Regions from separate parts of the Synechococcus sp. UW106 genome, predicted to be linked through region 1. Evidence: predicted binding sites of a transcription regulator. Region 1 holds the regulator's gene; the other holds the start of a gene.

The links. The regulator HrcA, encoded in region 1, represses chaperone genes, less so after heat shock. The targets are predictions, from matches to a motif close to TTAGCACTCNNNNNNNNNGAGTGCTAA.
Region 2: the regulator HrcA is predicted to act here: its motif matches at 1,628-1,654, upstream of groES (co-chaperone GroES).

The regions. Positions count from the first base shown of each region.
Region 1 is NZ_UCNV01000009.1:620,528-627,697, forward strand. Features, by position in the region: gene DXY30_RS10790 (class I SAM-dependent methyltransferase) at 1-303, shown strand, start outside; gene trpB (tryptophan synthase subunit beta) at 326-1,582, shown strand; gene DXY30_RS10800 (heat-inducible transcriptional repressor HrcA) at 1,593-2,570, opposite strand; gene DXY30_RS10805 (rhodanese-like domain-containing protein) at 2,570-2,923, opposite strand; gene DXY30_RS10810 (DUF3352 domain-containing protein) at 2,977-4,557, shown strand; gene DXY30_RS10815 (histidine phosphatase family protein) at 4,535-5,020, shown strand; gene DXY30_RS10820 (citrate synthase) at 5,037-6,227, shown strand; gene nuoH (NADH-quinone oxidoreductase subunit NuoH) at 6,255-7,170, shown strand, end outside.
Region 2 is NZ_UCNV01000003.1:150,089-157,258, forward strand. Features, by position in the region: gene atpD (F0F1 ATP synthase subunit beta) at 1-1,461, opposite strand, end outside; gene groES (co-chaperone GroES) at 1,707-2,018, shown strand; gene groL (chaperonin GroEL) at 2,084-3,715, shown strand; gene DXY30_RS02095 (hypothetical protein) at 3,937-4,293, shown strand; gene DXY30_RS02100 (hypothetical protein) at 4,305-5,732, opposite strand; gene DXY30_RS02105 (hypothetical protein) at 6,031-7,170, opposite strand, start outside.

The sequences.
Region 1 (7,170 bases):
GATCTGGTCAGCCTGCAGTTCGTCTGCCATGAGCTCCCCCAGGGAGCGACCCGTGCTGTCCTGGCCGAAGCGGCCCGGCTGCTGCGGCCCGGTGGTGTTCTGCTGATGGTGGACCAGGATCCCGGCTCCTCGGTGCTGCAGCGCTTGCCGGCGCCGGTGGCCACGCTGCTCAAGAGCACAGAGCCCTTCATTGAGCAGTACTTCGCCCTGGATCTGCCCGCAGCGTTGCAGGAGGCCGGGTTCCGGAATCCCAGCATCCGTGCCTGCGACCCACGGCACCGTGTGATCGCCTGCTTACGCTGAGCCGACGCTCCAACGTCGATCCGTGACCAGCACTTTGCCCAACGCCAGCACTCCGGATCCCTCCAGCTTGCAGCCGGCGGTTCGTCCCGGTGCCCATGGGCGCTTTGGCCGATTCGGTGGGCAGTACGTGCCTGAAACCCTGATGCCGGCTTTGGCGGAGTTGGAGCAGGCGGCCGCCCAGGCCTGGAATGATCCGGCCTTCACTGCTGAGCTCAACCGCCTGCTGAAGAACTACGTCGGTCGGGCGACACCGCTCTACGAAGCTGAGCGTCTTTCAGCCCATTACCGCCGCTCCGACGGTGGTCCCCGCATCTGGCTCAAGCGAGAAGACCTCAACCACACCGGGGCGCACAAGATCAACAACGCTCTGGGGCAGGCCTTGCTGGCACTGCGCATGGGCAAGAAGCGGATCATTGCTGAGACCGGTGCGGGCCAGCACGGCGTCGCTACGGCCACGGTCTGCGCTCGCTTCGGTCTCGAGTGCGTGATCTACATGGGCGCCGAAGACATGCGCCGTCAGGCCCTCAACGTGTTTCGCATGCGCTTGCTGGGCGCCACCGTGCAACCGGTGACGGCGGGCACCGCCACCCTTAAGGACGCCACCAGTGAAGCCATCCGCGACTGGGTGACCAACGTTGAGTCCACCCACTACATCCTCGGCTCCGTCGCTGGCCCGCATCCCTACCCAATGTTGGTGCGGGACTTCCACGCGGTGATTGGTGAAGAGTCCAAACAGCAGTGTCAGGAGGCTTTCGGTCGGCTGCCGGATGTGTTGATGGCCTGTGTGGGTGGTGGCTCCAATGCCATGGGCCTGTTTCATCCCTTCGTTCAGGACACCTCAGTTCGTCTGATCGGCGTTGAGGCCGCCGGCGATGGCGTGGCGACAGGCCGCCATGCCGCAACGATCACCGAAGGCCGTGCTGGCGTTCTCCACGGCGCCATGAGCCTGTTGCTGCAGGACGGCGACGGCCAGGTGATGGAGGCCCATTCCATCTCGGCTGGTCTCGACTATCCCGGTGTCGGCCCTGAGCACAGCTACCTCCGCGAAATCGGCCGGGCGGAATATGCGGCCGTCACCGATCAGCAGGCCCTGGATGCCCTGCGGTTGGTGAGTGAGCTGGAGGGAATCATTCCGGCCCTGGAAACCGCCCACGCCTTCGCTTGGCTCGAGCAGCTCTGCCCCACCCTGGCCGAGGGCACCGAAGTGGTGATCAACTGCTCCGGTCGAGGCGACAAGGACGTCAACACCGTGGCGGAAAAGCTGGGCGATCAGCTTTAAGGCTCAGGCATCAAGCCAGCAGTAACTCCAGATGCCGGGCTACGCGCTGCACCGCAGCGCGTGCCGTGGCGTAGGCCATGCGCATGGGACCCACGAGGGCCACGTGCCCGAGCCCCTCGTTGCAGCGATAGGGGGCTTGAACCACCGCACAGGCCTCCAACGCTGGCTGTGGATGCTCATCGCCGATCCAGACCCGTGCGGATGCACCGCGACTGATCAAGGTGCAGGGCTCGTCGTCGATCAGTTCCAGCAGCGGCCGAAGGCTTGCCGTGCTTTCAAATTCCGGTTCGCTCACCAGCCTTGAGAGGCCATGCACCACAACAGACGTGGGGTTGATGGTTGGGGTGGGCTGGTCAAGGGCACTACGCAGCACAGCGCCGCTGCGTTGCAACTGCCTGGGTAGTGCCTCCCAGTTCAGGTCGCCCTCTTCGAGCTGCGCTGACGCCCAGCGTTCCATCGCTGTGAGCTCGGCTTCGGCGCCGTGCGGCAGGCGCAGGTTGAGATGGCTTGCGCTGCCATTGGCTTCTACCAGCATCACCAGCAGTCGATCACCACTCGGCACCAGACGGATCGTCTTCAGTTGGCGGTTTTCCTGCTGCGGTTGGGTGATCAGGCTCATCAGGCCGGTGAAATCCGTCAGTCGCCGTGCCAGATGCATCAGCAGGTCATCGAGACCCGCCCAGCGCAGGCTCAGGCCCGTGAGCTCCCGTTCCAGGTGCTGAACGGCAACGCCGGGTTCCGGCAGTAGAGCATTCACGTAGTGCCGGTATCCCATCGGACTGGGAATGCGTCCGGCTGAGGTGTGTGGTTGATGCAGCAGACCACGACGTTCCAGAGCTCCCATGGCGGAGCGAACGGTGGCTGAGCTGGCGGGGATGCCGAAGCGTTGCACCAGGGTGCGGCTTCCCACGGGTTCCATGGTGTCGACGTAGTGGTGCACCGTCGCCTGAAGCACCTGTTCTTGCCGAAGGGACAGGGGCTTGCTCATCAGTAGCGGGGAACGCTGGGATCCACCTGAAGGCTCCAGGCATCAATTCCTCCCTCAAGGTTCCACACCTCGAGGCCCCAGGGCTGGTCCAGCAGCCACAGACCGAAGTGGTAGCTGCGAATGCCTGCATGGCAAACCACCACCACCGCTTGATCGGGCTTGAGGTCGGCTTGCAGCGTTGTGAGCCATTCATTGGATTGGCTCAGGGGTCGGTGCAGCACTGAACCGGGGAAAGACGCGATCGCGAGTTCAGCCGCCTCACGCACATCCACCAGTTGGGGTGAAGGCTGCTCACTTTGCAGCCACTGCTGCAATTCGGAGGCTTGGATTGGTTGTGGTTGGGATTGGCCCATGGCGCCATTCTGCGTTGATGGACAAAGATGAAGCGATCCGAGAATGCCGGCCCATGAAGGCCCGCCCCTTCCTCAGCGCTGTTGGCGCTGTGCTGCTGTCGCTGCTGCTTCTGGCTGCTGGTCTGCTTTGGACCATGGATCGCCAGAGCCCCCTTCACCTGGCTGAGCAGCCTTTGCGTCTGCCCCGGGCGGCTCGCTTTGTGCCGAGGGATGCCGATTTGTCCCTGCACTGGCTGGCCGATCCCAGGCGTCTGCCTGCCTATGCCCAGGCCGTCGCCCCTGCATCGGAACGCCGCGATGCCCGCGATGGTGCACGGCAGTGGCGTGAGGGGGTCTTCGCCTTGGCGGGCCTGCAGTTTGGTCTTGAGCTGGAGCCCTGGCTTGGCGAGGAAGTCAGCCTCACCCTCACCGATGGGGGCTCCAGCGCCGGCTGGGTTCTGGCCTTGACCAGTCGGGATGACGATGGCGCCAGGCGCTTCTTGCAACGGTTCTGGCAGACCCGCAGCCTGGCGGGCACCGATTTACAGATCAGTAGTTACCGCGGCATCGGTGTGATCAGCGGACAGGGGGCCTTGGTGGGGCATGACCCCCAACCTCTGGCCACGGCCTTGATCGATGACGATCTGCTCTTGGTGGCCTCAGGCCGGGGCGTGCTGGAGCAGGCCCTCGATGTTTCCCAGCTCCCGGATCAGCATCAGCTGGGGGATGAACGTCTGCAGCGTCAGGTCGCTGATCTCGGTCAGGGTGTGGCACTGCTGACGGCATCGCCACACGCCCTTCAGCATTGGTTTCAGTTCCCTGAGGTGGTGGCCCAACGCGAGGATCTGAGCGGACTTGTGGCTTCGCTTCGGCCGGAAGGCTCGACCCTGGCGGTGGATGGGCGACTCGGGTTCCTGCAAGAGATTGCTTCCGCCCCATGGCCTGACCTGACGGATCTGACCGCTTCGGCTGGTGGACATGGCCGTTGGCTGGCGCAGCTGCAAAGCCCAGCACGTCTGTTGGATCCGGGCGAAAGCCATCCGCTGGCCCAGTGGTTCGGTCCGGTTCTCGCGCAGCAGTTGCGGGACCAGCCGGCTGCAGATGCTGTTGTTCAGTCGGATGACGGCCCGCTCCTCTGGCAAGACCAGTCCGAGGGCTGGCTCTTGGCCACCCGCTCGCAAAGTCCCGCCAGGGATGCGGTGGATGCACGTCTGCAGGAGCAAGGCCTGACCCGGTCTGAGCTGGACGGAGATGGTGAGGTCTTGAGTGTGTGGACGCGTCTTGTTCGCCAGCGGGGACGCCAGCCTGGAGTGGATGCCCAGTTGGCCGTGGCTCAGGCCAGCTCGTCCTCTCTGAACTGGTGGGGTGAGTCGTTGATGGCTCTGGCGCAGCGCCAAAACGGACGTGCCCTTCAGCCTCGCCTGAACCAGTGGCAGGAGCTCGCATCGGCCTCCCAACCCGTGCAGGCTCTTCTTTTGGCGGATGCCCCGGCTCGATCACTGTTGGGTCAATGGCGGCCATGGGGGCTGCTGCAGGTGATGGCAGGGCGGCCCTTGCAGGATCAGGTCCGGGGTCTAGCGTTCGCCGTCGACGTTGATCGTCTGGAGCAGAGCGGCACCGAGATTCCTTTGCATGCCCGCCTCGAACTCGGCTGAACTGGTTCTGCTGCGGCATGGCATCGCAGAACCCCGCCAGGCGGGGCGGGATCATCCGGATCGCCCCCTCACCGCGGCCGGGCGTCAGCGCACGCAACTGGTGATGGCAGCCTTGGTGCGACGGGGGCTGAGGCTGGATCGCCTGTTGTCCAGTCCCTACCGCAGGGCACTGCAAACGGCTGAACTGGCCCTAGAGGCGGGGCTCGCCTCAGGCCTTGCGGTGGACGAACGCCTCAAACCAGGAGGGGCACTTGAAACGCTGCTGAGCTCGGTCGATGGACGGCTTGGTCTGGTGGGCCATGAGCCGGATCTTGGAGATCTGGCCTGCATGCTTCTGGGGTGTCCCCCTGGTGGATTGCTGTTGAAGAAAGCCGGCGTGATCCAGCTGCATTGTTCGGCGGGTCAGTGGCAGTTGCAGACCTTGCTCCGCCCGGCCCTGTTGATTGAAGATTTAGGTTGCTGATAGAGGCAATCAGGTGGTGGCCCAGCAGCAGACAGGAGACCTGCGCCATGCGCGGACCGGGATCGAACTGCGGCCAGGCCTCGACGGTGTTCCGGCGACCCAGTCGGGCATCTGCGATATCGATGGAGACCAGGGGCTGCTCACCTATCGCGGCTACCCGATGCAGGATCTGGCAGCCAACAGCAGCTTTCTGGAGACGGCCTACCTGCTGATCTGGGGAGAGCTGCCCAGCCGCGATCAGTTGGCGCAGTTTGAGCACGCTGTGCAGATGCATCGGCGTGTCAGCTTCCGGGTGCGGGACATGATGAAGTGCTTCCCGGCCAGCGGCCATCCGATGGATGCCCTGCAATCGAGTGCAGCATCCCTCGGCCTGTTCTATTCCCGCCGGGCCATTGACGACCCGCAATACATCTATGACGCGGTAGTGCGGCTGATTGCCAAGATCCCGACGATGGTGGCGGCGTTTCAGCTGATTCGCAAAGGCCAGGATCCGATTCAGCCTCGGGATGATCTGGCCTACTCCGCCAATTTCCTGTACATGCTCACAGAGCGGGAGCCTGATCCACTGGCGGCGCGCATTTTTGATCGTTGTCTGATGCTTCATGCCGAGCACAGCCTCAATGCGAGCACCTTCAGTGCCCGTGTCACCGCCAGCACCCTGACGGATCCCTATGCCGTGGTGGCCTCTGCAGTCGGCACCCTGGCGGGGCCGCTCCACGGGGGAGCCAATGAAGATGTTCTCGCCATGCTGGAGCAAGTGGGAAGCCCCGAGAACGCCGGTGCCTTCCTCGACGATGCCGTCGCGTCCAAGCGGAAGGTTATGGGTTTCGGCCACCGCGAGTACAAGGTTAAAGATCCCCGCGCAGTGATCCTTCAGTCGCTGGTTGAGGAAATGTTCGACAGCTTTGGCCATGACGACCTCTACGACGTGGCCCGGGCGATTGAGCAGGAAGCGGAGTCCCGTCTTGGCCCGAAAGGCATCTATCCCAACGTGGATTTCTATTCCGGGCTCGTGTACCGCAAGCTCGGGATTCCCAGGGATCTGTTCACGCCTGTCTTCGCGATCGCCAGGGTCGCCGGCTGGCTGGCCCATTGGCGTGAGCAGCTGGGGGCGAACCGGATTTTTCGGCCCTCGCAGATCTATTCCGGGTCACAGCCACGCTCTTGGATGCCCATCGAGGAGCGAGTTTCGGCTCCGGCCGCCTAAGTTGCACCCACTTCCGTCGACACCATGGTGAGTCCGGGACTTGACCTGGAATTGAGCTTTAGCCAGGCGCTGCAAGGCTTAGGCCTCTCTCCAGAAGTGGCGAGACTGCTCTGGCTGCCGCTGCCGATGCTGCTGGTCCTGGTGGCTGCAGTGGTGGGTGTGCTCGTGTCGGTTTGGTTGGAACGCAAGATTTCGGCCGCCGTTCAGCAACGGATCGGACCTCAGTACGCCGGTGCCCTTGGCGTGCTTCAGCCTCTGGCCGATGGCCTCAAGCTTCTGGTCAAGGAAGACATCATTCCGGCGCGGGCCGACAGCCTGCTGTTCACCCTGGGCCCGGTTCTCGTGGTGGTGCCGGTGATCATCTCCTGGTTGATCATCCCCTTCGGTCAGAACCTCCTGATCAGCAACGTGGGCGTGGGCATTTTCCTTTGGATCGCCTTCAGCAGCATTCAGCCCATCGGTCTGCTGATGAGCGGTTATGCCTCGAATAACAAGTATTCCCTTCTTGGCGGCCTCAGGGCAGCAGCGCAGTCGATCAGCTACGAGATCCCCCTGGCTTTAGCGGTGCTGGCCGTGGTGATGATGACCAACTCGCTGAGCACCGTCGACATCGTTGATCAGCAGACCGGAGCAGGCATCCTCAGCTGGAACATTTGGCGTCAGCCTGTGGGTTTCCTGATCTTCTGGATTTGTGCCCTGGCTGAGTGCGAGCGGCTCCCGTTCGACCTCCCTGAAGCCGAAGAAGAGTTGGTCGCCGGCTACCAGACCGAATACGCGGGCATGAAGTTTGCCCTCTTCTATCTGGCCGGATACATCAATTTGGTGCTCTCCGCCATTCTGGTCAGCGTCCTCTATTTGGGTGGTTGGGGTTTCCCGATTCCGGTCGAGTGGCTGGCCGGCTGGCTCCATCAGCCCATTGACGCCCCTCTGGTGCAGGTCATCA
Region 2 (7,170 bases), on a different contig from region 1:
CTTGGTTTCGGCGGCGATCTTCTCGGCCTTGGCTTTCACTTCCTCGATGTTGCCTACCAGGTAGAAGGCGGCTTCGGGGAGGCTGTCCAGCTCACCGGAGAGGATCTGGTTGAAACCGGCGATGGTGTCGTCCAGCTTCACGTACTTACCGGGCATGCCGGTAAAGATTTCAGCCACGAAGAAGGGCTGGGAGAGGAATTTCTCCACCTTGCGGGCACGATCCACGATGCGACGGTCGTCTTCCGACAGTTCGTCGAGACCCAGAATCGCGATGATGTCCTGGAGTTCCTTATAGCGCTGCAGGGTGGACTGCACGGCGCGAGCGGTGCGGTAGTGCTCGTCACCCACCACTGCTGGCTGCAGCATGGTGCTGGTGGAATCCAGAGGGTCCACAGCGGGGTAGATGCCTTTGGAGGCCAGGGCACGGTTCAGCACCGTGGTGGCATCGAGGTGAGCAAAGGTGGTCGCAGGAGCGGGGTCGGTCAGGTCGTCAGCAGGGACGTAAACCGCCTGAATCGAGGTGATGGATCCTTCAACGGTTGAGGCAACACGCTCTTGAAGAGCACCCACGTCGGTGCCGAGGGTGGGCTGGTAGCCCACAGCGGAAGGCATGCGGCCGAGCAGTGCGGACACTTCGGAACCGGCCTGCACGAAGCGGAAGATGTTGTCCACGAACAACAGGACGTCCTGCTTGTTCACGTCGCGGAAGTGCTCCGCCATGGTCAGAGCGGAGAGACCCACGCGCATCCGGGCGCCGGGGGGCTCGTTCATCTGGCCGTAGCAAAGAGCCACCTTCGACTTGGAAAGGTCGTCAGCGTTGATCACGCCAGACTCTTTGAATTCCTCGTAGAGGTCGTTGCCTTCGCGGGTGCGCTCGCCCACACCGCCAAAGACAGACACACCGCCATGCTCTTTGGCGATGTTGTTGATCAGCTCCTGAATCAGCACGGTTTTGCCCACGCCGGCACCGCCGAACAGGCCCACCTTTCCGCCTTGGCGGTAAGGAGCCAGAAGATCGATCACCTTGATGCCGGTTTCGAAAACCTTGGGCTTCGTTTCCAGTTCGGTGAGGTTGGGCGCCTCGCGGTGAATGGGAGCAGTGGTTGTGGTTTTGACGGGTCCTTGCTCGTCAACGGGCTCGCCGAGAACGTTGAAGATCCTGCCGAGGGTGGCTTCGCCAACGGGCACTGAGATCGGTGCACCGGTGTCGACGGCTTCCATGCCGCGCACGAGTCCGTCGGTGCCACTCATGGCAACGGCGCGAACGCGGTGGTCACCCAGCAGCTGTTGAACTTCAGCCGTCAGAGCGACGTCATCACCTGCGGGGTTTTTGCCCTCGATGCGCAGGGCGTTATAGATCTTGGGCAATTTCCCTGCGGGAAATTCCACGTCCAGAACCGGGCCGATCACCTGACGGATCACACCCTTGGTGCCAGCAGATGCAGGAGCAGAAGCGACCATAGGTAAGGAGAGTTGCGGGAACAGGCGCTACGCGCTCGGACCCATTCAGAGCGGCGCAACCATACCACTGTCAGTTCAACGGCCCCATCTGTTGGGTCGGCACAGCCTGCGGTTCGGACACCCGCACAGCGCTAGGACTAGAAAAGGGACCGCCCGATTGCATACGTTGGCACTCATCGGCATCGAGTGCCAACTCGGTTCGATGCGTGGCGCATTGCGCCCTGTCCCTGCTCCTGCAAGTACCCATGGCTGCTGTTTCTCTCAGCGTCTCAACTGTTAAACCTCTCGGCGACCGCATCTTCATCAAGGTCTCCGAATCCGAAGAGAAGACCGCCGGCGGCATCCTTCTGCCCGATACCGCCAAGGAAAAGCCCCAAGTGGGTGAGGTGGTTCAAGTGGGCCCCGGTAAGCGCAACGACGACGGCAGCCGCCAGGCTCCTGAAGTCGGTGTGGGCGACAAAGTTCTCTACAGCAAGTACGCCGGCACCGACATCAAGCTCGGCAGCGATGAATACGTGCTGCTGTCCGAGAAAGACATCCTGGCTGTCGTCAACTGAGATCAGCCCCTCTGAGTCTCGGCTCAGTCTTTCCTGTTCATCCTCTTCATTAGGAACCGCCTTCCATGGCAAAGCGAATCATCTACAACGAGAACGCCCGTCGCGCTCTCGAGAAAGGCATCGACATCCTGGCTGAAGCCGTTGCGGTGACCCTGGGACCCAAGGGCCGCAACGTGGTGCTTGAGAAGAAGTTCGGTGCACCCCAGATCATCAATGACGGTGTCACCATCGCCAAGGAGATCGAGCTTGAAGATCACATCGAGAACACCGGTGTTGCTCTGATCCGCCAGGCCGCCTCCAAAACCAACGACGCTGCTGGTGACGGCACCACCACCGCTACCGTTCTGGCTCACGCCATGGTTAAAGCCGGTTTGCGCAACGTGGCCGCCGGTGCCAATGCGATCACTCTGAAAAAGGGCATCGACAAGGCCTCCGATTTCCTGGTCAGCAAGATCCAGGAAATGGCCAAGCCCATCGCTGACAGCAACGCCATCGCTCAGGTCGGCACCATCTCTGCCGGCAACGACGAAGAAGTCGGCAAGATGATTGCCGACGCCATGGACAAGGTTGGCAAGGAAGGTGTGATTTCCCTCGAAGAGGGCAAGTCCATGGAGACCGAGCTCGAGGTCACCGAGGGCATGCGTTTCGACAAGGGCTACATCTCCCCTTATTTCGCTACCGACACTGAGCGGATGGAAGCCGTTCTCGACGAGCCCTACATCCTGCTCACCGACAAGAAGATCGGCCTCGTGCAGGATCTGGTGCCCGTTCTGGAGCAGATCGCCCGCACCGGTAAGCCTCTGCTAATCATCGCTGAGGACATCGAGAAGGAAGCTCTCGCCACCCTGGTGGTGAATCGTCTGCGGGGCGTGTTGAACGTTGCTGCTGTGAAGGCTCCTGGTTTCGGCGATCGCCGCAAAGCCATGTTGGAAGACATGGCTGTTCTGACCAACGGTCAGCTGATCACCGAGGACGCTGGCCTCAAGCTGGAGAACGCCAAGCTGGAGATGCTGGGCACCGCCCGCCGCATCACCATCAACAAAGACACCACCACCATCGTTGCCGAGGGCAACGAGGCGGCTGTCGGCGCCCGCTGCGAACAGATCAAGAAGCAGATGGACGAGACCGACTCCACCTACGACAAGGAGAAGTTGCAGGAGCGCCTGGCCAAACTGGCCGGTGGCGTCGCCGTGGTGAAGGTGGGTGCGGCCACCGAAACTGAGATGAAGGACAAGAAACTCCGTCTCGAGGACGCCATCAACGCCACCAAGGCGGCTGTTGAGGAAGGCATTGTTCCTGGTGGTGGCACCACCCTTGCTCACCTGGCTCCGGCTCTGGAGCATTGGGCTGCCTCCAGCCTCTCGGGTGAGGAGCTGATTGGCGCCAACATCGTGGCTGCTGCTCTCACCGCTCCGCTGATGCGCATCGCTGAAAACGCAGGTGCCAACGGTGCTGTCGTGGCTGAGAACGTCAAGGCTCGCGCAGGTGCCGAGGGCTTCAACGCAGCTTCCGGCGAGTACGTCGACATGCTGGCTGCCGGCATCGTTGATCCCGCCAAGGTGACCCGCTCCGGTCTGCAGAATGCCGCATCGATTGCTGGCATGGTGTTGACCACTGAGTGCATCGTGGCTGATTTGCCTGAGAAGAAGGAAGCAGCTCCTGCCGGTGGCATGGGCGGCGGTGACTTCGATTATTGACGTCGGTGCGGGTGGTTGGCAAACCACCGAATCACTCACATTCCAGTCATATCAAGAGGTCCTGCGGGACCTCTTTTTTTGTCCCGGTCATTGTCTTGTCAGATCTAGACCCTTCAAGACATTTGACGGTTGGGGTGCGGTGTCAGCTGCAGGACATGAAATAGTAGGGGTGCAGAAGTGCGCGGGCTAATGTATTGATTCGTCTGGTTTTGTCGGGACAAATGCCACAGCGCCTCGGTGCCTTTGCCGCTCAGTTTGCCCCGGAGACGCTCCAACGTTTTAAGGATCTCTGTCGACGTCAAGACAAGGCTTATTCCAAGGTATTGGAGCGTCTGGCGTTGTTGTACGTCGAAACGGATGGAGGAATTCTTTCTACAGCAGGGTCTGCGGCACCACCATCACAAGGCGTACAAAAAAGGCAAGTTCAAGTTGAATCACTGCAAAATAAATTGTTAGAAGATCTTTTGAAACGTGTTGAGATCCTCGAAAAGAAAGAAACCAAAATGTTGTATGAGTTGGATCGCGTTCATAAGGAACTTGCCTTCTTTGGGTCAGGCCTGAAGGCACCAGGCCTCTGACTAATTTGTTGTTAAAGATCTGTTGTGATCGGCACTGGCCGTTCCCGTAAATTCAACATCGTTATGATCATATTGATGACAACTTCTATGTGTATGCTGTAGCTAATTAATCCAGAACCTGATGCATCTGCCTTCTTTCTTCTATCGCTAGCAAACAAGTTTCCGACATCTCTCACGAGTGACTTGTCGACCAGTTTAACGGTTGTATTGTTGATTCCCATAGAAAAAACACAATGTTTCTCGTTGGAATGTAATATGCCCGGTTTTTTACAAAATCGATGAGGAACCAGCTGGCCTGCACCAGCGTTCGCAATGAAAAAGTCAACAGACTGGCACTGTTGAATTTTTTCTCGATAATTTTGGCCAACAAGGTTAACGATAGAGGCGTTTGAATAAGGCATTAGTTTCTTCCTTATCGAATCGACAACTACAAGATCTTGACTGATGGGGGTTGCCTTGCTGCCCTTGAGGGGCTGCCCATCAGTGTATTCATATTGCGTGAATCCATCAATTAAAAATACAAACGAATCAAACCATGGTTTTAAGTGTTCCACAAGAGTTGGTAGAAAATCTTCTTGCTCGACCCATATTCTTTTCTGCCCAGAAATGCCAAACCAAAGGGTAAGAGTTCTGTGTTTACCCATTAATTTTTTTAGTGCATTAATCGCTTTATTCCATCCATAATCAATGATCGCTCTATGGAGACCTTTTAAGCTGTCGTCATGGACAACTTTTTCCATTTCGTCGGTATATTTGTCGAGCTTCGTCCCCAATTGAGTCGACCCAATAACCAATGGGAACATAGAAAATGTAGGTTGATTTCTTGTTGAAGGCGTTATTTTCTTTAAGTTTCTTGGGATAAAAAATGAATTGCTGCTGATAATTGGCATTTTAGTTTCTAAATGCACCAGCCACTTGAGTTGGTCGTAGAAGTGATGATATGGCCTTAATTGATCAAGTAAGTATCCAGAAAATATCGCTTGTTCTGCCCAGTTTTGCGTTAGGCCAGCTTTATTGTAGTTTTTGATCACTCTATTGATGTGGTTTAGTATTTGGTTGTCATTGGGGGAAGAGTTGTGCTTGCTTGAATGTGTTTCTGAAAAAATAGCGTCAACGAACGAGGTGGATTGACACAATATCCATCGGTGCCGATTGGTTGAATCATGAAAGAAAATAAAGTTGCACATTCCTTGACGCATGCTTGTGACTGGGAATGTGTCCACACCGTCTAAGAAAGGATGAGGTAAGTGCAATATGCCCTTGCATGTGTCAATTCCTTTAACTATTTCGAGGATTGTTTCGACTTCTTGGTTTTCAATTGAACTAATTATTTTTTTCCATAGTGGACTGCACACTTCTTCGGCAAGAGAGCTTGATAGTTTTGGTGGGATAAAAAATTTGTATTTTCCTGGCTTTTTTGAGTTTGATTTTCCTTTCACTTAGACATCTTGATATCGTTTTGGATTATACATCCTTGCCATTCATTTGAGTGTGCTGAATGTTCAAGCTTGTTGGCAGCTGAGCTTGGCTGGGGAATCTGATACTGACAGCAGTTGCCAAAATGAGAGCTTAGGTATAAACCTGCTTTTGCATCTCTTGATTTGATAATTGGTTAGTGGATTGAATCGTTTCTAAGTTAAGTTTGGATGCCTCTGTTTTAGTGGTCTTTTCTTTCCAGTGATTTTCGTGAAATATATTTTCGCTGGATGTTGTGGTCGAGCTTTATTGACTCGCGGATTAAAGCTTTGAAAGTTCTGTTCTCGCGCGTTCCAATAGTTTTCCTAACTTTAATCCTTGCGGTCGGTTCTCTTTGGCGACTTCCAAAAGTTCAACCTCCGTGGTTTTCGAAACTTTCCCTGACTGACTCAATTCGATGATGGCATCAATGGTGTCGTTGGAGAGTTTTCGCTTGGACTCATTGGTCAATGTCTGTAGGAGTGTATCTCCGATAAGGCATATTGATACGGTTTCCTCGTCACGAATTTTTTGAACTTGTTCGGGTGAACTGGCTTGCATTGCTTCATGGCTGAGCGTTGCGAGCATTGTTAACTGTTCATTTGGGTCAAGGCATGCATTAATTGTTTGAAGATAAGCATCATTTTTTTCATAGACTTTCTCGAGTTGTGGCTTGGCAAGCTTGCATTGCTGGGCCTCAAGCTGGGGTTGATTTTTAATTAATGCGTCTGAAATTCTTGTACTAATCCAAGGGAATTTGCTGTAGTAAAGAGCGTTAATCGTGATCAGAATCTCAAGTTCTTTCCGGCTTAGGCTTCGATTGATAATCGCTCCAGCCATCTGGTCTGCGGGATAGAGTTCTTCGGCACCAATAAATTTGAAAATCAATTGTGAGATATCTCGTTTGTGCCGTGAGTAATTAATGATTGTATTGGGGATGTTTGACTGAGTCATCAATTCAATGATTTCAGCAGCCTTTGCATGATGGGATGATATGAAATGTCTTGCTCGAAGAAATTGTTCTAGTGGCATGGAGTCTCCATGTCGCTTAACGCGTTGTTGGTATTCGGAAGAAAGCATCTCTTCAATCTCTCGTACTGCCAGAATGATGTGTATATCAATATTGTTCTCCCACTTGCTTTTGTTTTGAATTAATTCTGGAATCAGCCAAAAAAGTGATTCCGAACTTAAAATAACTTTTGAATTATCTCCATTGTTTTTGGCGATTTCTAGCAATTCATCGCTCAAGCTCACTTCGGAGTTTGGCTCCCAATTTCCAGACGTAATTTCCAGTCGAGATGCTCGATCCCGTAGCGATTGCTGAATGGGATAACTGATTCCTTGCTCGGCTAAATCGTTTGAAGCGATGGCAAGAGATGACTGGATAGCTGAAGTGCCAGTTTTGCCATGACCAATGTGCAG